DNA from 3 places in the Pseudomonas sp. GW821-FHT07B01 genome. Region 2 is predicted to be linked to each of the others. Evidence: predicted binding sites of a transcription regulator. Region 2 holds the regulator's gene; each other region holds the start of a gene.
What was found. The regulator sigma-54, encoded in region 2, starts transcription at its own class of promoters, with help from an activator protein. The targets are predictions, from matches to a motif close to ANTGGCATNNANNTTGCTNT.

Region 1 (7,772 bases), on a different contig from region 2:
AGGCCATATTGGTCGTTGAAGTAGCCGGGCAGGGCGCTGGCCAGGCCGATAAAGCCGCCGAAGGTCACGCTGTAGAAGAACATGAACCACCAACTGTCGCGGTCGCCCAAGGCCTTGAAGTAGTCGGCCATGGCTTTGGCTTTCGGCCGTTCAGGCGCATTGCGCGCAAGCCAGGCGAATACGATCAGGGTCAGCACCAGTGGGATCAGTGCAAAGCCGAACACATTGCTCCAACCAAAGGCGGCCGCCAGCACGGGCGCCAGCAACGCCGCAAACACGGTGCCGGAGTTACCGGCGCCGGCGATGCCCATGGCCTTGCCTTGGTGCTCCGCCGGGTACCACTGTGACGCCAAGGGCAGGGCGACCGCGAAGGACGCACCGGCCATGCCCAGGAACATGCCTAGCAGCAGCGCTTGTTCGTAGCTGTGGATCCCCAGTTTCCAGGCGCAGAACAGCGCCACGATCACAATCACCTGGCCTATCAGCCCGGCGGTCTTGGGCGACAGCTTGTCGGCCAGCATCCCCATCAAGAAGCGCAGTACCGCGCCCGCCAGGATCGGGGTGGCGACCACTAGGCCGCGCTGTTGGGTGGTCAGGTGCAAGTCAGCGGCAATCTGCACCGCCAGGGGGCCCAGCAGGTACCAGACCATGAAGCTCAGGTCGAAATACAGGAACGCGGCAAACAGGGTCGGGGTGTGCCCGGATTTCCAGAAGCTTGATTTCATCACGCACCTCAACGGTTGGGGGTCTAGAAACGAAAAAACGCCGCCACCGGGTTCGCAAGGGCAAACCGGGTGGGCGACGTCTTTGTCGTGAAGGGGCAACCGCCGTTGGCTACCTGTGATAATTCTTTAGCAAGAGCTGAGCCAGATCAGCCGAGCAACTCGCTCATGGCAATAATCTGCTCCGCCACCTGGATCAGTTTCTGTTGACGGCTCATGGCCTGGCGGCGCATCAGGGTGTAGGCCTCTTCCTCGTTGCAGCTCTTCATCTTCATCAGCAGGCCCTTGGCCAACTCGATGCGCTTGCGTTCGGCCAGTTGCTGGTCGCGGGCATGAAGCTGGGCGCGCAGGGCCTGGTCACTCTCGAAGCGCGCCATTGCCACATCGAGGATCGGTTGCAGGCGCTGGGCCTGGATACCTTCGACGATATAGGCACTGACGCCGGACTTGATGGCCTGGCGCATTACATTCGGGTCGTGCTCGTCGGTGAACATCACGATGGGCCGTGGCTGATCGCGGCTGACCAGCACCACTTGCTCCATCACATCGCGCCCGGGTGACTCGGTATCGATCAGGATCACATCAGGACGCACTGTTTCGACGCGTGCGGGCAGGTCGATGGTCAAGCCGGACTCATCGATCACCTCGAAGCCGGCCTCGGTCAATGCGGCCTTGAGGCGCCCGACCTTGCGCGGGGTGTCGTTGATCAACAGGATTCGCAGCATCGTCGGGCTCCTGTCAGCGCAGCGCTTGGCGATTGGCATCATCGGCCAGGGCATGCAGGTGGAAGCTGCGGGCGTAGCCAGCGGGGTCGCTGCCGTCCCAGGTCTTGCCGTCGAGCAACTGGCTGCGGCGCATGTCCGAGTCGCCTGCGTTAATGCCCAGCGCCTCGGCAGCCTGGCGATACAGTGCCAATTGCTGAACTTGCCGGGCAACGCCCAGGTAGTCAGGGTCTTCCCGCAGCAAGCCCCAGCGCCGGAACTGGGTCATGAACCACATGCCATCGCTGAGGTAAGGCAGGTTCACCTCGCCGTCGGCGAAAAAGCGCAGTGCATGGGGATCCTGCCAGTGGTTGCCCAGGCCATCGTCATAGTGCCCCAGCAGGCGCGGTTCGATGCAGCCCACAGGTGCGTCGAGGTATTCACTGGCACTGAGCAACTGGGCGGTAGAGCGGCGGTTTTCACGGCTCTGTTCGATAAACCGGCTGGCCTCGAGAATCGCCATGACCAGCACGCGTGCGGTATTGGGGTACGCGTCAGCGAAGGCTTGGGTGCAGCCCAGGACTTTTTCCGGGTGGTCCGGCCAGATTGCCTGGCTGGTCGCCAGGGTAAAGCCCTGGTTCTGTTGCACTGCGCTGGCGCACCAGGGTTCACCCACGCAAAGTCCATCGATGCGTCCGGCTTGCAGGTGCGCCACCATTTGCGGCGGCGGCACCACCACACTGTTCACATCCTGCAATGGATGAATGCCTTGGCTCGCCAGCCAGTAATACAACCACATGGCGTGGGTGCCGGTGGGAAACGTCTGAGCGAAGGTCAGTTTTGTCCGGCTTTGGTGCACATGGCCTTTCAACGCCTCAGGAGTGATCACCCCTTGCTGTTGCAGGCCGTGGGACAGGTTGATGCCCTGGCCATTCTGGTTCAGCCCCATCAGCACTGCCATGGGGCTGGCGGCGACGCCGCCGATGCCCAGGTGTACGGCATAGATCAGCCCGTAGAGACTGTGGGCGGCGTCCAGTTCACCGCTGACCAGCTTATCGCGCAGGTTGGCCCAGGACGCCTGGCGCTTGAGGTTGAGTGTGAGGCCGTAAGGTTGGGCGAAGCCCTGGGTGGCGGCGACCACCAACGAGGCGCAATCGGTCAGGGCCATGAACCCAAGGTCCAGGCTGCTCTTTTCCGGGGCATCGCTGCCGTGTACCCAAGCCAGCGGATCGTTCATCAATACCTGCCTTTTCTGAAAAAAAAGCGCCGTTTCCCAAGCTGGCGTTACAGGCCATTGCAGGGAAACGACGCCTTTGTCCGTAGGCCCGTGCCGCCGTTGGTGCGAGCCTGATACAGAGTGCATAGCAAGGCACATGCCATGGGTGGGCCGGTGCAACTGGCCGTCAACTTTCCATCATGATTGAACCTCGTGCGCCTCGCAGTATGGCCGCTTCCTCAGGCCAGACCGCCAGGCATTCCCACGGTGCACGCTGATTTCCTCGCAACCCTCAATTGCCGCTGGCTGTACAGCGTGCTGCTGTGCGCCGCGCTGTTGCTGGGCAGTCGCACGGCCTGTGGCGAGGTGTACCAGGCACAGGATGAGGGGCTGCCGGCTTTCTTTGCTGCGTTGTCTGTGTCATTGGGCCTGCCCGTGGTGACCAGCCGTGCCGTGGCTAGTAGGCAGGTGAGCGGAGCGTTCGATTTTGCGGCGCCGCAACAGGTCATTGAAACGCTCGCCGCGCGCGAAGGCTTGATCTGGCACAGCGATGGCCAAGTGTTGCACGTCTACGCTGCCGACGAAGCGAGAAGCTCGGCGGTGGCGCTGCAACATATTAGTGTCGACAGGCTGCGTGGCATCATGCGGCGTGCAGGGCTGGATGAGCCGCGTTATCCGCTGCGCGCAAACGGGGCGCGCATGTTCTACGTGTCCGGGCCTCCCAGCTATGTCGATCATATATTGCGGCTGACGCAACTGATGGATCAGCCCCCTCGCAAGGCGCCAGAGCGCCCGCCTGCATTTGGCGTGGTGCAAGTGGTCAATTTCCCGGTGGAAGATCACCCGCACGGCGTGGGTACCAACAGGGGCCGGGTACCAGGCATGCTCTCGATGATCCAGGCCCGGCTATCCCAGGCGCAGAGGGACCAGTTGGCCGACGGCCGCCTTGCGTTGCTGGCCTATCCGGATACCAACAGTGTGTTGATCAAGGGCTCGCCTGCCCAAGTGAAAGTTATCGAGAAATTGCTCGCCGAGCTGGATGTGGCCCAGGTGCTGAATGAAACCTTGCCGGGGCAGGCGCATGCCGGTGGTGGCGACCCGCAGGCCGGGCCACCTCAGTTGACCGCCGCGCAATATGAGCGTGTGCAACGTGCGTTCCTACGGACGGAGCGCGAGTTTTCCCCCTGAAAAGGCATTTGTCCATGCACCTGGAAATACTGCTGCAGGAGCAATTGATCAGCCGCAAGCGTTTGGCCGCGTTCGCGCCGGGAAAAGTGCTGCCCTTGGACCCAGGCGTCACACGATGTGTGGAGGTGCGGGTCAATGGACAATTGATGGCGTTAGGTGAGTTGGTGCAGTTGGAGGACCGGCTAGGGGTCGAGTTGCAGGAGACCTTTCAGGAATGGCTGTCGCGATAAGGGGGCAAGCGATTTGTCTGACCGGCAGCGGCCCAAAAAAAACCATTGAATGGGTTTTTTCCTAACGCGAGTCTGCGGGGCGGTTTTTATAGTCGTGCCAATGGCAGGTGAGCCGGTTCACACAGTAAGGATTTGAATGTCAGTAGTCGATACAGAGGTGCGTATGGCCGTCGTGACGCAAGAAGCGGCGGCATCCCTGGTCTTCGCTCGCTGGACCTTGCACGGCGATGGTCGGTTGATAGGCGCGGATGCGGATATACAGCTGCCTCCCAAGGAGGCGCAGGTGCTGAGGTTGCTGCTGGCCTCCGGTGGCGCACTGATGACCAAGGACCGCTTGCTGGAACTGGCCTGGCCTCGGGGCGAGGTAGCCGATGAGTCACTTACGCGTTGTATTTATTCCCTGCGCAAGCACTTGAGGGCCGACAAAGGCTTTATCAAGACTATTTATGGCAAGGGCTATCGCTTTACATGCCCGGTACGGGTGGGTGATCAACCGAGGGCTGTCCTGCACCTGTGCGCCGTCTGTGGTCAGGCCAGTAATGTTAAAGGTTAGGGTCGGGGGCAGAGGCCTGTTGTTCAGTGTGCTGATGGGCTGTAACCCGGCATGGGCCTATTGCTGGGAAGAGGCGGCCAGCCGCTACGATCTCGAGCCAGAGTTACTGCAGGCTATCGCCTCAGTCGAGTCGGGTTACCGTGCGCAAGCAATGAACTACAGCAACCGAAACGGCACACGGGATATTGGCTTGATGCAGATAAACAGCATTCACCTGCCTCGTTTGCTCAAGCAGGGTATTACCGAAGAGCGGTTGTTGAACGAACCTTGCCTGTCGGTGGAAGTAGGCGCCTCGATTCTTGCCGATTTTATACAGCGTTTTGGCTACAACTGGACGGCAGTGGGCGCTTACAACGTTGGGCCCGGCCCCGGCCCTCAGCGTGAGGCATTACGCCTGCGCTACGCCGAGAGGATCTGGGTGCGCTATGAGGCCTTGATGGCGCAGCGTCAATGAGATCGAGTGTCATGCCTCGCATGCAACCCACCGCCGCGGCTATAATCACCGCCACCTTTTACCGCCATCCGAGTCTAGCCCGCCCATGTATAACCTGGCCCGCCAGCTGTTGTTCAAACTTTCCCCGGAAACCTCCCACGATCTGTCCCTGGACCTGATCGGCGCTGGTGGCCGCCTGGGGCTCAATGGCCTGGTATGCAAGGCACCGGCGAAAATGCCGGTGTCGGTGATGGGGCTCGACTTCCCCAACCCGGTCGGGCTGGCAGCCGGCCTGGACAAGAACGGCGCCGCCATCGACGGGTTTGCGCAGTTGGGTTTCGGCTTTGTCGAAATCGGCACCGTGACCCCACGACCGCAACCGGGCAACCCCAAGCCCCGCATTTTCCGCCTGCCGGAAGCGGAGGCGATCATTAATCGCATGGGCTTCAATAACCTCGGCGTCGACCATCTGCTGTCGCGGGTTCAGGCGGCGAAATACACCGGCATCCTGGGTATCAACATCGGCAAGAACTTTGACACCCCTGTGGAACGTGCGGTGGATGACTACCTGATATGCCTGGACAAGGTCTACGCCCACGCCAGCTATGTCACCGTCAACGTCAGCTCGCCCAACACTCCGGGCCTGCGCAGCCTGCAATTTGGCGATTCCCTCAAGCAACTGCTCGAAGCCTTGCGCCAGCGCCAGGAAGACCTGGCCGTGCGTCACGGCAAGCGTGTGCCCCTGGCCATCAAGATCGCGCCGGACATGAGCGATGAAGAAACCGTACTGGTGGCCCAGGCCCTGGTGGATTCAGGGATGGACGCGGTGATTGCAACCAACACCACCCTCAGCCGCGTGGGCGTCGAAGGCCTGGCCCATGGTGACGAGGCGGGCGGCCTGTCGGGCGCGCCAGTGCGTGACAAGAGTACCCATATCGTCAAGGTGCTGGCGGCCGAGTTGGCCGGGCGTTTGCCGATCATCGCGGTGGGCGGTATTACCGAAGGCAAGCACGCGGCCGAGAAGATCGCGGCTGGCGCCAGCCTGGTGCAGTTGTACTCCGGCTTTATCTATAAAGGGCCGGCGTTGATTCGCCAGTCGGTGGATGCCATCGCTGCCTTGCGCTGACAATCTGCGGGGCAATAAAAAGGGCTCCATAAAGGAGCCCCTGGGCCGAAGCCCGCCGCCCGGATGGGGCGCGCGTGGTTAAGTCGTTACTCGTTCAGAGATGTGTGTCGGAATAAAGTGCCCCTGATTAGCCGACGGCGTGAAGTTCGTTGAGTCTGTGGATGCCCGCAGTGCCAGTCATACCGTCCCAGTTGTCGCCGCGTCCTTCTCGCCAGCCGTTGATCCAGGCTTGGCGTACCGACGGTAGAGTAAATGGGCAAAGCTCACGGGATTTTCCATGAACGCCATATTGATATCCGCGTAAAAATGCTCTTTCCAACGGATCACGCTTAAGTCTTCTCATAGGGTGTTTCCCTCACTTGTTGACTGTCTAGATATCCTTCGGCCTTGTCCAAGGCCGGGCAGAGTTTTTCTGCCGTTGGTGGGCTCGCTGCCGGCGTGGCGAGCCGATGTGTCGGCACCGTTACGGCGCCAACCTGTGTTGAGTTCTAACCAATAGGTCACATGTATTCAATGATCGTTTTGTCATAAGCACGTAACGATAACGATGCTATAGCCATAAGCTGGGATGGTTATTCGCCCCTTTTATAGGGCAAAGCCAGCTATGATGTGCCCTGCACAGAGGAAAGGTTTAATCCCTTGGTGAGAATGACCGCCTGTTGCAGTCGGTTATTATTCGACGAAGGGTCGGAATATTTCTTTTTATTGCACAACATTCTTCTTCTGCCTCGCCAATAAAGGCTCAAGGGCCCGTCAGACGGGGTGGAACGGCACATTCGTGCCACGCGAGCACTCTTCGAGAAAAGTGCTTGATTGAAAACCGAACCGGCGATGCGTCGCCTGTTCACTTATTGCTGAAAAGCCTGGAATGCCCCATGTCGGACCGTTTTGAACTCTTCCTCACCTGCCCCAAGGGCCTCGAAGGCCTGCTGATCGAGGAAGCCGTCGGGCTTGGCCTTGAGGAAGCCCGCGAGCACACCTCGGCCGTGCGCGGCATGGCCGACATGGAAACCGCCTACCGCCTGTGCCTCTGGTCGCGCCTGGCCAACCGTGTGTTGCTGGTGCTCAAGCGCTTCCCGATGAAGGACGCCGAGGATCTTTACCACGGCGTGCTGGACATCGAATGGGCTGACCACATGGTCCCCGACGGTACCCTTGCGGTGGAGTTCAGCGGGCACGGCTCGGGCATCGACAACACCCACTTCGGCGCGCTGAAGGTCAAGGATGCGATCGTCGACAAACTGCGCACCCCGACCGGCGAACGTCCATCCATCGACAAGATCAACCCTGACCTGCGCATTCACCTGCGCCTGGACCGTGGCGAAGCCATCCTGTCCCTGGACCTTTCCGGCCACAGCCTGCACCAGCGCGGCTACCGCCTGCAGCAGGGCGCGGCACCGCTGAAGGAAAACCTGGCGGCGGCGATCCTGATCCGCGCCGGCTGGCCGCGTATTGCGGCCGAAGGCGGCGCGCTGACAGACCCGATGTGCGGTGTGGGTACCTTTCTGGTCGAGGGCGCGATGATCGCCGCCGACATGGCCCCCAACCTCAATCGTGAACTGTGGGGGTTCACCACCTGGCTGGGCCACGTCCCGGCGTTGTG
Region 2 (7,772 bases):
AGCGGGTCCACGCCGATCATTTCCAGGCTGGACAGCTGCTCAGTGGATTTCATATTGCCGATTTCAGCGGTCAGCGCCGAACCTGCACGCCCCGCGAACAACAAGGCGGTAACCACCGGGCCAAGCTCACGCAACAGGGTCAGGGCCACCATCTGCCCTACCGCCTGCTCCGAGCCGTAGCTGGACAGGATATTGAAACCCTGCAGCGCCAGCACCATGCCGATGAATACGCCGGAGACCACGATGATCACCAGGGACATCACCCCCACCGAGTGCAGTTGCTTGACCAGCAGGCCAAAGCCGCCGCCGATGCCGCCGCGCCCCAGCAAGGCGTGAAACAGGAAAATGGTCGAACGCCCCAGCACTTCGACGATGTCGATGCCCGAACGACCGAAAAGGCGAACCTTCTCGATAAGAGATGTCTTGCGCATCAGCGCTTCCCCAGAAGATCTGAGCGGTAGTCCGCTGCCGGAAAGTGAAAAGGCACCGGGCCATCGGGGTTGCCGGTCATGAATTGGCGAATGCGCGGATTATCGGCGTTCATCAACTCTTCAGGCGTACCCTGCCCCAGCACCTGACCATCACCCACTACATACAGGTAGTCGGCGATGCTCGCGGTTTCGGCCAGGTCGTGGGACACCACGATACTGGTGATCCCCAATGCATCGTTGAGCAGGCGGATCAGGCGCACCAACACGCCCATGGCGATCGGGTCCTGACCTACGAATGGCTCGTCATACATGAGGATCTGTGGGTCGAGGGCAATCGCCCGCGCCAAGGCGACACGGCGCTTCATGCCGCCGGACAACTCGTCCGGCATCAGGTCGATGGCGCCGCGAAGCCCTACGGCCTGCAGTTTCAACAACACGATGTCACGAATCATCTCATCGGACAGCTGGGTGTGCACCCGCAGCGGGAAGGCTACGTTTTCGAACACATCGAGGTCGGTGAACAGCGCGCCGCTCTGAAATAGCACGCCCATATGCTTGCGCGCATCGAACAGATCGCTACGCGACAGCGTTGGCAGGTTCTGGCCGTTGACCCACACTTCCCCGGCACTGGGGCGCAATTGCATGCCCATCAGACGCAACAGGGTGGTCTTGCCGCAACCGGAAGGCCCCATGATGCCCGTGACCTTGCCGCGAGGAATGCGAATATCGACGTTATTGAAGATGCTGCGCGTACCGCGCTTGAAGGTAAGACCCTTCAGCTCGACCGCGTAGGCGTTATCGGCACTCATCTAATCTCCTTGGGATGCAGCCTTTCACTCAGACACCATGTGTGCGACTTTGGTTTTCAACAGATGCGCAATAGTTGAGCACATGGGTTGGGCGGACCGAACTGGCGGCGAACTATATCACTGCTGGTACAGAGCGCCCAAGGCCGGAACAGCGCTGGTTCAGATTTGAGACAGGGAAAAAACGTTGCTTGCTATGTTGCCCACGGTGGTTTTCAGTTATCCCGCGCACAAAGCCTGACGAACTTGCGTGAGGGAATCGATCATTACCGCTATAATCGCCGACTTTTCGTCAGGCTATACGATTTCAGACATGAGCCAATCCAGCGACCTTATTCAATCCGCACAACGCACCATACGCCTTGAGCTTGAAGCCGTAGAGGGCTTGCTGGCGCATATCGACGCGGATTTCGTGCGTGCCTGCGAGATGATTCTGGCCAGCAAGGGCCGCGTTGTGGTGGTCGGCATGGGCAAGTCCGGCCACATTGGCAACAAGATCGCGGCGACCTTGGCGAGCACGGGGACCACTGCGTTTTTCGTGCACCCGGCCGAAGCCAGCCACGGCGACATGGGCATGATCACCAAGGATGACGTGATTTTGGCGCTGTCCAACTCCGGCACCACCAACGAAATCGTGACCCTGTTGCCGCTGATCAAGCGCCTGGGCATCCAGATGATCAGCCTCACAGGCAACCCTGAGTCAACGTTGGCCAAGGCTGCCGACGTCAACCTGAACGTGCACGTGGCCCACGAGGCCTGCCCGCTGAACCTGGCGCCCACCTCCTCCACCACCGCCGCGCTGGTAATGGGCGATGCCCTGGCGGTGGCATTGCTGGAGGCCCGCGGGTTTACGGCCGAGGACTTCGCATTTTCACATCCGGGTGGCGCACTGGGCCGTCGCCTGCTGCTGAAAGTGGAAAATGTCATGCATAGCGGCGCCGAGCTGCCGAGCGTTCCACGCGGCACTCTGCTTCGGGATGCGCTGATGGAAATGACCCGCAAGGGCTTGGGCATGACCGCCATCGTCGAAACCGATGGCCGGCTGGCCGGGATATTCACCGACGGCGACCTGCGTCGCACCCTCGACCGCACCATTGATATCCATACCGCGACCATCGACGCCGTGATGACCCCTCACGGCAAGACCGCCCGCGCCGAAATGCTCGCGGCTGAAGCGTTGAAAATCATGGAAGACCACCGGATAGGTGCACTGATCGTGGTCGACCACGATGATCGGCCGATCGGGGCCCTAAACCTAGGCGACTTGCTGCGCGCAGGAGTGATGTAAATGACCAGCGACCTGATGCAACGCGGTAAAAACATCAAACTGGCGATTTTCGACGTTGACGGCGTGCTGACGGATGGCCGCCTGTACTTCCTCGAAGACGGCAGCGAATTCAAGACCTTCAACACCCTCGACGGCCAAGGCATCAAAATGCTGATGGCAGCGGGCGTGCAAACCGCAATTATCAGCGGTCGAAAAACACCGGTTGTGGAACGCCGCGCACAAAACCTCGGTATTCCTCACCTGTATCAGGGCCGCGAGGATAAACTGGTGGTGCTGGACGAGCTTCTTGGCCAACTCAACCTAAGCTATGAACAGGTCGCCTATCTGGGCGACGACCTGCCAGACCTGCCGGTGATTCGCCGGGTGGGCCTGGGCATGGCCGTCGCGAATGCCGCGGCGTTTGTCCGCGAACACGCCCATGGCATCACCACCGCCCGTGGCGGCGAAGGTGCCGCCCGCGAGTTCTGCGAGTTGATCCTGCGTGCCCAGGGCAGTCTTGAAGCGGCCCACGCCGCCTACCTATAGAGCGTTATATGCTGAGCAAAAAGATTCGCAACTTCCTGTTATTCGGGGTCATCGCCGCGCTGCTCCTGGCGGTGGGCTACTGGAATATCAGCCCGGAGCGCTTTCTCGACAAGCCTGTTGCGCAGGTTGACGAAGGCCTTATCGACTATTACGCCACCAATGCCTACAGCATTCAGTACCTGCCCGACGGCAAGGTGCAGTATGAGATGACATCGGACAAGGTCGAGCACTTGAAGGCTTCCGAAGTCAGCCTGCTGACCAATCCGGACCTGAACCTGTATCGCGGCACCGAATTCCCCTGGCACGTGACCAGCAAGCGTGGCGAAGTCAACCCTGACGGCACCGAAGTTGAACTGATCGACTCGGTTCGCGTCGCACGTACAGACGCGCAGAACCGCGACACCATCATTACCAGCAGTCGCATGACCGTATTCCCACAGAAGCAATATGCGCAGACCGAGCAAGACGTTAGAATCGACGGCGCTGGCGGTGTATCGACTGGCAAGGGAATGAAAGCGTATTTGAAAGAAAGCAGGATACACCTGCTATCGAACGTAAGAGGACAGTATGAGGCTCGTTAAAACTCTCCCTATTTTGCTCGGTCTGGGCGCAGCACTGGGAAGCGTGAGCGCCTGGGCTCTGCCGAACGATAGCCAGCAACCGATCCACATCTCGGCTGACGATGCGCAGCTCGATGACAAGCAAGGTGTCGCCACCTACACCGGCGGCGTGATCATCACCCAAGGCTCGATGAAGATTACCGGCAACACGGTGACCCTGACTCGTACCAAGACCGGCGATATCGATGTGGTGACTTCGGTCGGCAACCTGGCTTATTTCGAGCAGAAGCAGTCCGCTACCGATACAGGCCCCATGAAAGGCTACGGCAAGACTATCCAGTATCACGCCCAGCAGAACCGCATCGTACTGATTGATCAGGCCAAGGTGCTGAGCCCGGACGGCAACTCCACGGAAGGTGAAAAAATCACCTATGACACCGTGAAGCAGATCGCTAACGCCGGTCGCGCCAACGGCAACAAGGTCACCGCACCCCGCCCACGCATCGACATGGTTATCCAGCCGAAGAAGAAGGCCGAGTAATGGCAACCCTGAAAGCCCAGCATCTGGCCAAGGCCTATAAAAGCCGCCAGGTGGTACGCGACGTCAGCCTGTCGATCGACAGCGGCCAGATCGTCGGCCTGCTCGGCCCTAACGGTGCCGGCAAAACCACCTGCTTCTATATGATCGTCGGGCTGGTCCAGGCGGACCAGGGTCGCGTATTGATCGACGACCTGGACGTCAGCCACCAACCCATGCACGGTCGTGCACGGGCAGGTATCGGCTATCTTCCGCAGGAGGCGTCGATCTTCCGTAAACTGTCGGTAGCCGACAACATCATGGCGATCCTCGAGACCCGCAAGGAACTCGATCGCGATGGTCGCCGCCAGGAGCTGGAAAGCCTGCTGCAGGAATTCCACATCAACCATATTCGCGACAACCTCGGCATGAGCTTGTCCGGTGGTGAACGTCGTCGCGTGGAAATCGCCCGCGCCCTGGCGACCGCGCCGAAATTCATCCTGCTGGATGAACCCTTTGCCGGTGTCGACCCGATTTCAGTGGGCGACATCAAGCAGATCATCCATCACCTCAAGGCCAAGGGCATTGGCGTGCTGATCACCGATCACAACGTGCGCGAAACCCTCGATATCTGCGAAACCGCGTATATCGTCAACGATGGTCAGCTGATTGCCGAAGGCGATGCCGAAACCATCCTGGCCAACGAGCTGGTGAAGGAAGTGTACCTGGGTCACGAGTTCCGCCTGTAAACACAGGGGTATCGCGCTCTTACCTGGAGCGTGCGGGAGTCAATGGAAACCTCGGTTTTTTTATTGTTACCGCGCTCTAGGCAAAGGCCCCGAGATCAGGCATATAATTTGCTTATGTTTGGCGCTCACGCGCCCTGTCGTGGATGGCGCATTGCGCCGGCGAATAAGGTGTTAAGCCCCTGCCATGAAACCATCGCTAGTCCTGAGAATGGGCCAGCAGCTGACGATGACACCGCAGCTGCAACAGGCCATCCGCCTGCTCCAATTGTCGACCCTGGACCTGCAACAGGAAATCCAGGAGGCCCTGGAGTCCAATCCGATGCTCGAACGCCAGGAAGAAGGCGACGACTTCGATAATGCAGACCCGCTGGCCGACAACATCGAGCAAAAACCCAATCCCGACGTGCAGGAACCCTCCTATCAGGAAACCGCCCCGACGGTGGACAACCTGGAGGAAGGCGACTGGAACGAACGCATTCCCAACGAGCTTCCCGTGGACACCGCCTGGGAAGACGTCTACCAGACCAGCGCCAGCAGCCTGCCAAGCAGCGATGATGACGAGTGGGACTTCACCACCCGCACGTCGGCGGGCGAGAGCCTGCAGAGCCACTTGCTGTGGCAACTGAACCTGGCGCCGATGTCCGATACCGATCGCCTGATCGCGGTCACCCTGATCGATTGCATCAATAACCAGGGTTACCTGGACGAAACCCTCGACGAGATCCTCGAGGCCTTCGACCCGGAACTGGATATCGAACTGGACGAAATCGAAGCCGTCCTGCACCGCATCCAGCAGTTCGAGCCCGCCGGCATTGGTGCCCGCACACTCAGCGAGTGCCTGTTGCTGCAACTGCGCCAATTGCCGGCCAAGACCCCATGGCTCACCGAAGCGCAACGCCTGGTCAGCGACTACATCGACCTGTTGGGCAGTCGCGACTACAGCCAACTGATGCGCCGTATGAAGCTCAAGGAAGATGACTTGCGCCAGGTCATCGAGCTGGTGCAAAGCCTCAACCCGCGCCCAGGCTCGCAGATCGAATCCAGCGAAGCCGAATATGTGGTGCCCGACGTCATTGTGCGCAAGGACAACGAACGTTGGCTGGTGGAGCTGAATCAGGAGTCGGTACCGCGCCTGCGGGTCAACCCGCAATACGCAGGTTTTGTGCGCCGCGCCGACACCAGCGCCGATAACACCTTCATGCGCAACCAGTTGCAGGAAGCGCGGTGGTTCATCAAGAGCCTGCAAAGCCGCAACGAAACCCTGATGAAAGTCGCAACCCAGATCGTCGAACACCAGCGCGGTTTCCTGGAGTACGGCGACGAGGCCATGAAGCCTCTGGTGCTGCACGACATCGCCGAAGCCGTCGGCATGCATGAATCGACGATTTCCCGAGTTACCACGCAGAAATTCATGCATACCCCACGGGGTATTTATGAGCTGAAATACTTTTTCTCCAGCCACGTCAGCACCTCTGAAGGCGGTGAATGCTCGTCCACGGCGATCCGCGCGATCATCAAAAAACTGGTTGCCGCTGAAAATCAGAAAAAGCCGTTGAGTGACAGCAAGATCGCTGGTTTACTGGAGGCACAAGGCATTCAGGTCGCCCGTCGAACCGTCGCCAAGTACCGCGAGTCCCTAGGGATCGCGCCTTCCAGCGAGCGTAAGCGTTTGATGTGACGGGCGGGCCACAGCGTTCCAGTGGTGGGTATTCCTGCCCACCGCTTTATGCACTGGCAACGAAGGAGAAGCTGTATGCAAGTCAACATCAGTGGACACCAGCTGGAAGTCACCAAGCCCCTGCGTGAATACACCGAGAGCAAACTGAACAAGCTTGCGGGGCATTTTGACAAGATCACCAACGTGCAGGTCATCATGGAGGTCGATAAGCTCAAGCAGAAAATCGAGGCCACCCTGCACGTACCGAATGCCAAGCTCGTTGCCAATGCAGAACATGAAGACATGTATGCGGCAATTGACTCGCTCTACGACAAGCTCGACCGCCAACTCATAAAGCATAAGGAAAAGAATCTGCACCTGATGCAAGGTACAGGTCGTTAACTCTCCCCCCATGATCCGACTTGAAAACATCCTGACCCCCGGCCGTTCCCTCGTGAACGTGCCGGGCGGCAGTAAAAAGCGCGCCCTCGAACAAATTGCCAACCTGATCGCCCGGGAAATTCCGGATCTGGAGATGCAAGATGTCTTCGAAGCTCTGATTGCCCGTGAAAAACTCGGCTCCACCGGTTTTGGCAACGGCATCGCGATCCCTCACTGCCGCCTCAAAGGTTGTGATAAACCTGTGAGCGCGCTGATGCACCTGGACGCTCCGATTGATTTCGACGCCATCGACGGCGCCCCGGTCGACCTGCTGTTTGTGCTGCTGGTCCCGGAAGCCGCCACCGATGCGCACCTGGAACTGCTACGGCAGATCGCCAGCATGCTGGACCGCAAGGATGTACGCGACAAACTGCGCAGCGCCTCCAGCAATGAAGCGTTGTACCAAGTTGTCCTGGATGAACAAAACGGGCAGTAATCATGCGTTTGATCATCGTCAGCGGTCGCTCCGGGTCGGGTAAGAGCACCGCCCTCAATGTGCTTGAGGACAACGGCTTCTATTGCATCGACAACCTGCCCGCCGGCCTGCTGCCAGAGCTGGCGGAACGCGCACTGATCCATACCGAATTGGCGCAGCCGCTGGTAGCGGTCTCGATTGATGCGCGCAACCTGCCTAGCCACCTCTCGCGGTTCCCGGAACTGTTGGAAGAAGTGCGTGCCAAGCACATTCATTGCGATGTGCTGTACCTGGATGCCGACGAAGAGACCTTGCTCAAGCGGTTCTCCGAAACCCGTCGACGCCACCCCCTCAGCAGCGCCAACCGCTCCCTGGCCGAAGCC
Region 3 (7,772 bases), on a different contig from region 2:
CGACACATACCGCGCAGGGATCCCCAGGCTGCGTGCGCAGGCCAGGAACGCATGGGTGTGGTCCTGGCACACCCCTGCTGCACCTGCAAAGGCCTGGGCGGCGCAGGTATCGACGTCGGTCGCACCGGGGGTGTAGACCATGGTGTGGTTGAGCGCGTGCATCAAGTCGATAAGCGCCGTGCGGTCGCGACGCTGATGGCAGTGTTGCCCGGCAAACCCGCGCAGGGCGTCGTCGGGCTCGGTGAGGCGCGTGGAGCGCAGGAACGGAAAGGCAGACTGACTTTCGTGTTCGGCCTCGCGCAATTCATCGATTTCCACCACGCCCCGGGCGCCGATGATGATGGCGTCGTGGGGTTCGTCCAGCGTGAGCACATGCAAGATATTGCCGAAGGGGTCCACCTGTGCCCGCACCGGGCGCGGCAGGTCGAGTTGCCAGCTCAGCACGTGTTGGCGCTCGCTGTCATGGGGCGTCAGGCGCAGGTACTGGATGCTGGCGCGCACCTGGTCTTCGTAGTGGTAGGTAGTGTCGTGGCTGATGGAGAGTCTCATGCCGCCTCCAGGTAGGAACTGTAGATGGCGTCGCCCAACTGGCGGACCAAGGGGATAAAGTCGGTCAGCCAGGCATGCAGGCCTTCCTCGAGGATTTCGTCGATGGCCGTAAAGCGCAGGCGCGCATCCATCTCGGCGGCCAGGCGCTGGGCCGGGCGACCATTGAGGCCTGGCAGGCTCGCGAGGATCTGGTCGATCTCTTCGCTGCAAGCACGCAGCGAACGCGGCACATCGGCGCGTAACAGCAGCAGCTCGGCCACTTGCCGAGCGCCTGGTGCATCGCGATAAATCTCGGTGTACGCCTCGAACGACGACAGGGCGCGCAGCAACGCACTCCATTGGTAATAGGCGTGAGCCGTGCCATCGCTGACCGCCGCCGCCTGTTCGCCGGCCATTTCGTAGCGGGCATCCAGCAGGCGCAGGGTGTTATCGGCGCGCTCGATAAAGGTGCCCAGACGGATAAAGCGGAAGGCATCGTTGCGCATGATGGTGCCGTACGTGGCGCCCCGAAACAGATGGGAGCGCTCCTTGACCCACTCACAAAACCGGCTCATGCCGTAATGGCTGAGCCCCTGCTGGGCGATATCGCGAATGTCCAGCCAAGTGGCGTTGATGTTTTCCCACATGTCGGCAGTAATCCGCCCACGTACCGCGTGAGCGCTGGCCCGCGCCGCACCCAGACAGCTGTAGATGCTTGCCGGGTTGGCCGCGTCCAGGGCAAAAAAATGCAGCAAGCGTTCAGCGTGCAACGGGCCATGGCGCTCGTGGTAATCGTCCAGAGTGCCGGTGATCAACAGCGGCATGGCCAATTCGTGCAGGCCATCGCCGCGCCCGTCCTGGGGCATCAGCGACAGCGAATAGCTGACATCGAGCATGCGTGCGAGGTTTTCGGCACGTTCCAGGTAGCGTGACATCCAGTACAAATCCGAGGCAGTTCTACTCAACATGGCATCAGTCCTCGACCACCCAGGTGTCTTTGGTTCCGCCGCCCTGGGACGAGTTGACCACCAGCGAGCCTTCGCGCAGCGCCACACGGGTCAGGCCACCCGGCACCACGCGGGTGTCCTTGCCGGACAACACGAATGGGCGCAGGTCGATATGGCGCGGGGCGATGCCGTTTTCGACAAAGGTCGGGCAGGTGGACAAGCACAGGGTCGGCTGCGCGATATAGGCGTGTGGCTTGGCCTTGATACGCGCCCGGAACGCTTCGATTTCTGCGGTTGTAGAGGCCGGGCCAACCAGCATGCCGTAACCACCGGAGCCCTGGGTTTCCTTGACCACCAGGTCGGGCAGGTTGGCCAGTACGTGGGACAACTCGTCAGGCTTACGGCATTGAAAAGTCGGAACGTTCTGCAGGATCGGCTCTTCATCGAGGTAGAAGCGGATCATCTCGGTGACGAACGGGTAAACCGATTTGTCGTCCGCGACTCCGGTGCCAATGGCGTTGGCCAGCACCACATTGCCGCACCGGTAGGCGGCGAGCAGGCCGGGTACACCGAGCATCGAGTCGGGGTTGAATGCCAAGGGATCTAGAAATGCATCATCGAGGCGACGGTAGATCACATCGACAGTCTTGGGCCCATCGGTGGTGCGCATGAACACACGGTCATCGCGCACGAACAAATCCGCGCCTTCCACCAACTCCACACCCATTTCCCGAGCCAGGAAGGCATGTTCGAAGAACGCGCTGTTGAAACGCCCGGGCGTCAGTACCACCACACTGGGGTTATCCAGGGGGCTGGCGCTTTTGAGGGTGTCGAGCAGCAGGTTGGGGTAATGGTCGATGGGCGCGATGCGCTGGGCCGCGAACAACTCGGGGAACAGACGCATCATCATCTTGCGGTCTTCGAGCATGTAGCTGACACCGCTGGGCGTGCGCAGGTTGTCTTCGAGCACGTAGTACGTGCCGTCGCCATCGCGTACGAGGTCCACCCCGGAGATGTGCGAATAGATATCGCGGTGCAAGTCCAGGCCCTGCATTGCCAGTTGGTATTGCTCGTTGGCCAATACCTGCTCGGCGGGGATGATGCCGGCCTTGATGATGCGTTGGTCGTGGTACAGGTCGGTGAGGAACAGGTTCAGCGCCTTGACCCGCTGGATGCAACCGCGTTCGACAACCCGCCATTCACTCGCCGGAATGCTGCGGGGGATGGTATCGAAGGGGATCAGACGCTCGGTGCCTTGTTCGTCCCCGTAGAGGGTGAAGGTGATGCCGGCGCGATGGAACAGCAAATCGGCTTCACGCCGGCGCTGGGCCAGCAGTTCGGCAGGGGTGTCGGCCAACCAACGGGCGAACTCGCGATAATGGGGGCGAACCTGCCCTGCCCCATCGTACATTTCATCGTAATAAGTGCGGATCATGCCGTACTCCTTGTCACCCGGACGCAAGAACCTTCGCAAGGCCCGTGCCAGCGGCATAAACACTTGATAATCAAACGGTTGCATAATCCGAGGGGATTTGCCGCACCGTCCTGGTGCGCGCAATTGCCTGTGCCACGCCGTACGCTCCGTTGCAATGCGGTGTTTGGCTATCAACAGCATAGTCAGAGTTGATTTCACTGCCCGCCTGCACTTGCGGATAATCGCCCACATCGGTTGAACAGGACGTGTCCTACAGCCAAACCCTTTGCACATTCAGTAACGTATTGACTCGTGTACTGATGACTCCTCGATCTTCCCTTTCCGCCACCCTATTCGGGTGGCTTTTTTTTGCGCCTGAAACGGCAGTTTCCGTTGCGACGGTAGCCCAAACAAAATCGGCCGACCCAAAGGTCAGCCGATACGCTGTGCTGCTCATAAATACCAACTACATGGGTAACCCACGCACCTCCTGCTTGACGCCCCATCCTTCGATGATCCCTCCCAGGGGCTCGACCACCGCTTCAAAGTCTTGCTCGAAGTCTCCTATGCCGTCGTAGGTTGCGAACATGATTTTGCTCAGTTCCAGATACCAGGCGCCATCGTCGCGCGCGCTGACCTGGGCGTTGAGGGACTCCCCACGAAATCGACCCGCAGCCCTGCGCGCCCGTTCCTCATCCGGGAAAATGGCGTAGAACTCGATGGGGTGAAAGCGCGAGAAATCAAAGCCGCCTTCTTTCATGCGGCGCAGTACGTTGGTGCTGATGTCTTCTTGATAGGCTGTGCTCATGAAACGTCCTCCTCACACCGATGGATAGACTTTCCGTGCTTCCTGAAGCCCCGCGCCCTGCTGGCGCGGGCACCACGGCATAACAACACCGCAGGAAAACAAGCATGTAGCTGACAAGACCAGACCTTAGCGATTCATTCGCTGATCTCGATTGCAGAGTAGCGTGAAGCTATCACCGCCACCAGAGGTGCTCGTGTGGCGCGTGAAAAAAGTTTAGACGGAGGGAGAAATATCGAGAATCTGGATACTGTTCTGGTCTTTGAGAATCTTGACCGTCGGCTCGGGTTTACGGCCTTCCAGGTCATTGAGATCGAGTTTGGCAGCAATCGGCACCAGCTTCGCACGAATCATATGCGCAGCATCTTCGAGGCTGGGCTTTTGTTCGCAGGTGAACTGCTGCACGGACGTTTCACCGTGATCATCAACGAAGGTAATTTGCCACGTTTGCATCGATGCCTCCTCGATAAAACCCATAGGTGGGCTTACAAGTATCTGGACCTTGGCGGCGCGCAAAACGTTCCGCTCAAGCCCGGAGGCACCGGATCAACTGCACTTATTTTTCAGCGTGATCTTTCAAGGCTTTCAAGGTGTTGAACGGCGCGTCCACCACAAACTTGTTGGCCAGCCACGAAGGTACGCTGCCACCTGGCTCGGTGTGTACCTGGTAAGTGACTTCGGTCTGGTTATCGCCCTTTGGCACCAGTTTCCAGAAACCCTCCACCTGGGCGACCCGCACGTAGCCTTTTGCTTCGGGCTTGTAGGTCGGCACACCTTCCAGTTTGCGCGTGACGGTGCCGTCAGCGGCTTTGGTGGTGGTGACGTGGATGTAAGAATCGCGGTCCGTCACGGGGAACGGGGCCTTGAACTGGGTGTAGGTCCAGGCCTCGTCGCCTTTCTTGTCGACGAGTTTCTGGGATTTGCATTCATGGATCCATGCGCAAGCACCGACCACATCTTCCTGCAGCGCCTGGACCTTGGCCAAAGGCGCCTTGATCACGGTCACGCCGCGATAGGCCTTGTACTTGGAACCGGCAATCTCGCTCAGGGACACCTTGATACCGTCTTCGTCCTTGGCGACTTGCCAATCCTCAGCCTGGGCAGTGGCCGCAAACAACAGCGTAAAACCGCACAGCACAGCCACTCGTTTCAGCGAACCCATCGTTGTATTCCTTATTGTTGAAGTTCCGATAGTAAAGCCCATCAAGCCGCCGTCATCTGCTCCCACCAGCCGATCAGCCGGATGGCATCGGCCTGGTCGTTGCCGCACACCTCAATATCGGCATGGAAATCACTGCACACGGCGGGCCGCTGCGGTTGACCGAACAACTGGCACAATTGTTCCACCGACAGGTGCACGCAACGAACGCCAGCGGGTTTGCCCTGGGGCATTCCGGGTAGTGACGAACTGATGGAGGGGGCAATGCAGCAGGCGCCACAGCCTTCACGGCATTTCATGACCAGCAGGTCCTCGACGACTCAATAGGGATGGCCGGGCTAGAGTACGCCCTTAAACAGCCGTTTTAAAATGGCCCAACAGGAGTTTTTTGCACAAAACAAAAGTGACCGACCAGTCTGCGACAGATGGTCGGCAACCTGGGTCACCTGTGCTCAGAAAGTTTATTGCTTGAATTCGAAATCCAGCGCAGCGCCTTCAACATCACGGCGCTCTTCGTTACGCAGTTGCAGCTTCATCTCATTGCTGAGCAAGCGGCCGTTGATCTGGAACGCACTGTTGTCGGTGGGCTTTTCACCAAACATCGGCGGCAACAGAGGCACGCTCTTGGGCTTAGGCATGGTGCCAATGGGTTGCAAGTGCCTGACCATGTCCGAAGGCAGGGACAGGTCCAACTGTGCCGGTGGCAGTTTGGTCTGGGCGACCTCATGGGCCGACTTGGACTTGCTCGCCACGGGTGCACGCTTTTTGGTCGAAGCGGCTTTCTTTTGCGCGGCAGGGGATTTTTTCGCAGGCGTTGGCTGCTTGGCTGAGGTCTTTTGCTCGGCACCGACAACAGGCTTGCCTTCAGCCACCGGCGCCGCAGCCAGCACGCTACCGGCATTGCACAGGCTCAGCAGACCAAGCATCAACGTAACGCGAAAAATAGAAGTCATATCGCCAACAGCATTAACGGCAGAAGGCCATATGCTCGCTTGTTGTGCGCGGCATGACAAGGGCACAGATCAGTCTTGTCCCCTTTGCTCGCCTCAAAAACCCGCTGCGGCCTCTTGGCACAGCTGGCTGGCAAGCATTCCCAGGGTCATCAACGCCCTCTCCGCCTCGCGATTCCACGGCGTGCCGCAATTGAGGCGAATACAGTGGTTGAACTGTTCGGTATTACTGAAAATCAGCCCTGGCGCAATACTGATGCCTTGTTGCAGGGCACGCACATGCAGTTCCTGAGTATTGACCCGCCCCGGCAAACTGACCCACAAGATAAAGCCGCCGGTCGGGCGGGTCATCTGGGTGCCTTCGGGGAAATACTGCTGCACCGCCAATTGGAAGGCACTGAGGTTCTTGCGGTATTCCTGACGGATGTAGCGCAAATGACGGTCGTAGCCACCGTTTTCCAGATAGGCCGCGACGCCCATCTGGGTGACGCTGCATGCCGAGTGCGTGCTGAACATCTGCAGGCGCTGGATTTCCTGCTGGTATTTGCCGGCAATCATCCAGCCAATGCGCACGCCTGGGGACAAGGTCTTGGAAAAGCTTGAGCAATAGATCACCCGGTCGAGGCGGTCGTAGGCCTTGAGGGCTTTGGTGCGGCCGAGTTCGAACATCAACTCGCCGTAAATATCATCTTCGACAATCTGGATATCGAAGTCCGACGCCAGGCGCAGCAACTGTTTCTGCCGCTCCTCTGGCATGGTGCCGCCCAGCGGGTTACTCAAGCGCGTGGTCAGCACCAGCGCCTTGATCGACCATTGGTTGGCGGCCAGTTGCAGGGCTTCCAGGCTCATGCCCGTGGCAGGGTCACTGGGGATCTCGATCACCTTGAGGCCCAGCAGATCAGCCAATTGCAGCAAGCCGTAATAGGTCGGCGACTCAGCCGCGATCAGGTCGCCAGGGCGCGTCAGCACGCGCAGTGACATTTGCAAGGCATCGACACAGCCGTGGGTGATCACCACTTCGGAAGGGTCCACTACCACCCCGGCATCGCGCATGCGGATCGCCACCTGGCGCCGCAGGGGTTCAAAGCCAGGGCTGAACATGTAGCTGAAGGCTCGTGGGCTCTGGAAACGCGTGACCTTGGCCAATTGCTGATGCAATGCCCGCACCGGCAGGTAGTCGACACTCGGCACCGCCGCGCCCAAGGGAAACACCCCTTCACGGCGCGACTCGACCAGCACCTGCTGGATGATACTGCTACGGGTGACCAACCCTGGGCGCTCGACCCGTGCGATATCAGGCGTAGGCGCCGTGAGTGCTGGCGTCTGGTGCACGTAGTAGCCCGACTGCGGCCGCGCCCGAATCAGCCCCTGGTCTTCCAGGTTGGCGTAGGCCTGCAGCACCGTGGCATGGCTCACATTGAGCTGGGAACTCATCTTGCGTACAGACGGCACGCGCTCCCCCGGTTGGTAGACACCGCGGCGGATGTCCTCAGCCAGTTGCTGGGCAATACGTTGGTAAAGCAACAGATTGGTCATGACGCAGCACTCGATTTCACGGGCATTTTATTTTTGTGTGAAACATACATACCGGCACAGTTTAGAAGTGTACGGGGACAGTTGCCACAATAGTCGAGCGTGGGCGGGAGTGACAGTAAAAACTGCCGGGGGAGCTGGGGTGGGCATCGCCGAAACGAAATGTGGGAGCGGGCTTGCTCGCGAAGGCGGTGTGTCAGTCAGCACATCCAGTACTGAGCCACCGCATTCGCGAGCAAGCCCGCTCCCACAATTTGGATCTGCGTCAGCTATTAGCGCGCTGCGCCCAATTGGCCCTTCTCGTCAGAGAACACAATTTCCACCCGACGATTCTGTGCACGACCACGCTCGGAGGCATTGGCTTCCACCGGGTATTGGTCGCCATACCCCTCGACCTCAATGCGTTTGTCATCGATACCCAGGTCCATCAACAGGT

Region 1: a site for sigma-54 is predicted at 2,785-2,804, ahead of AC07S6_RS01845 (CmpA/NrtA family ABC transporter substrate-binding protein). Genes of this name have one in related genera too.
Region 3: a site for sigma-54 is predicted at 2,943-2,962, ahead of AC07S6_RS02150 (circularly permuted type 2 ATP-grasp protein). Genes of this name have one in related genera too.

Annotation. Positions count from the first base shown of each region.
Region 1 covers NZ_JBWKRA010000001.1:395,468-403,239, reverse strand. Annotated here, with positions in the region: gene AC07S6_RS01855 (nitrate/nitrite transporter) at 1-725, opposite strand, end outside; gene AC07S6_RS01850 (ANTAR domain-containing response regulator) at 872-1,447, opposite strand; gene AC07S6_RS01845 (CmpA/NrtA family ABC transporter substrate-binding protein) at 1,461-2,660, opposite strand; gene AC07S6_RS01840 (secretin N-terminal domain-containing protein) at 2,907-3,827, shown strand; gene AC07S6_RS01835 (FliM/FliN family flagellar motor switch protein) at 3,842-4,057, shown strand; gene AC07S6_RS01830 (winged helix-turn-helix domain-containing protein) at 4,221-4,610, shown strand; gene AC07S6_RS01825 (transglycosylase SLT domain-containing protein) at 4,597-5,064, shown strand; gene AC07S6_RS01820 (quinone-dependent dihydroorotate dehydrogenase) at 5,150-6,169, shown strand; gene rmf (ribosome modulation factor) at 6,297-6,512, opposite strand; gene rlmKL (bifunctional 23S rRNA (guanine(2069)-N(7))-methyltransferase RlmK/23S rRNA (guanine(2445)-N(2))-methyltransferase RlmL) at 7,045-7,772, shown strand, end outside.
Region 2 covers NZ_JBWKRA010000010.1:110,418-118,189, reverse strand. Annotated here, with positions in the region: gene mlaE (lipid asymmetry maintenance ABC transporter permease subunit MlaE) at 1-431, opposite strand, end outside; gene AC07S6_RS13505 (ATP-binding cassette domain-containing protein) at 431-1,240, opposite strand; gene AC07S6_RS13500 (KpsF/GutQ family sugar-phosphate isomerase) at 1,551-2,525, shown strand; gene AC07S6_RS13495 (KdsC family phosphatase) at 2,526-3,050, shown strand; gene lptC (LPS export ABC transporter periplasmic protein LptC) at 3,059-3,631, shown strand; gene lptA (lipopolysaccharide transport periplasmic protein LptA) at 3,618-4,151, shown strand; gene lptB (LPS export ABC transporter ATP-binding protein) at 4,151-4,876, shown strand; gene AC07S6_RS13475 (RNA polymerase factor sigma-54) at 5,061-6,554, shown strand; gene hpf (ribosome hibernation-promoting factor, HPF/YfiA family) at 6,630-6,935, shown strand; gene ptsN (PTS IIA-like nitrogen regulatory protein PtsN) at 6,946-7,410, shown strand; gene rapZ (RNase adapter RapZ) at 7,413-7,772, shown strand, end outside.
Region 3 covers NZ_JBWKRA010000001.1:464,447-472,218, forward strand. Annotated here, with positions in the region: gene AC07S6_RS02140 (transglutaminase family protein) at 1-549, opposite strand, end outside; gene AC07S6_RS02145 (alpha-E domain-containing protein) at 546-1,496, opposite strand; gene AC07S6_RS02150 (circularly permuted type 2 ATP-grasp protein) at 1,501-2,910, opposite strand; gene AC07S6_RS02155 (ribonuclease E inhibitor RraB) at 3,356-3,697, opposite strand; gene AC07S6_RS02160 (hypothetical protein) at 3,911-4,147, opposite strand; gene AC07S6_RS02165 (START domain-containing protein) at 4,251-4,856, opposite strand; gene AC07S6_RS02170 (YkgJ family cysteine cluster protein) at 4,898-5,152, opposite strand; gene AC07S6_RS02175 (hypothetical protein) at 5,315-5,806, opposite strand; gene AC07S6_RS02180 (aminotransferase-like domain-containing protein) at 5,900-7,339, opposite strand; gene AC07S6_RS02185 (OmpA family protein) at 7,609-7,772, opposite strand, start outside.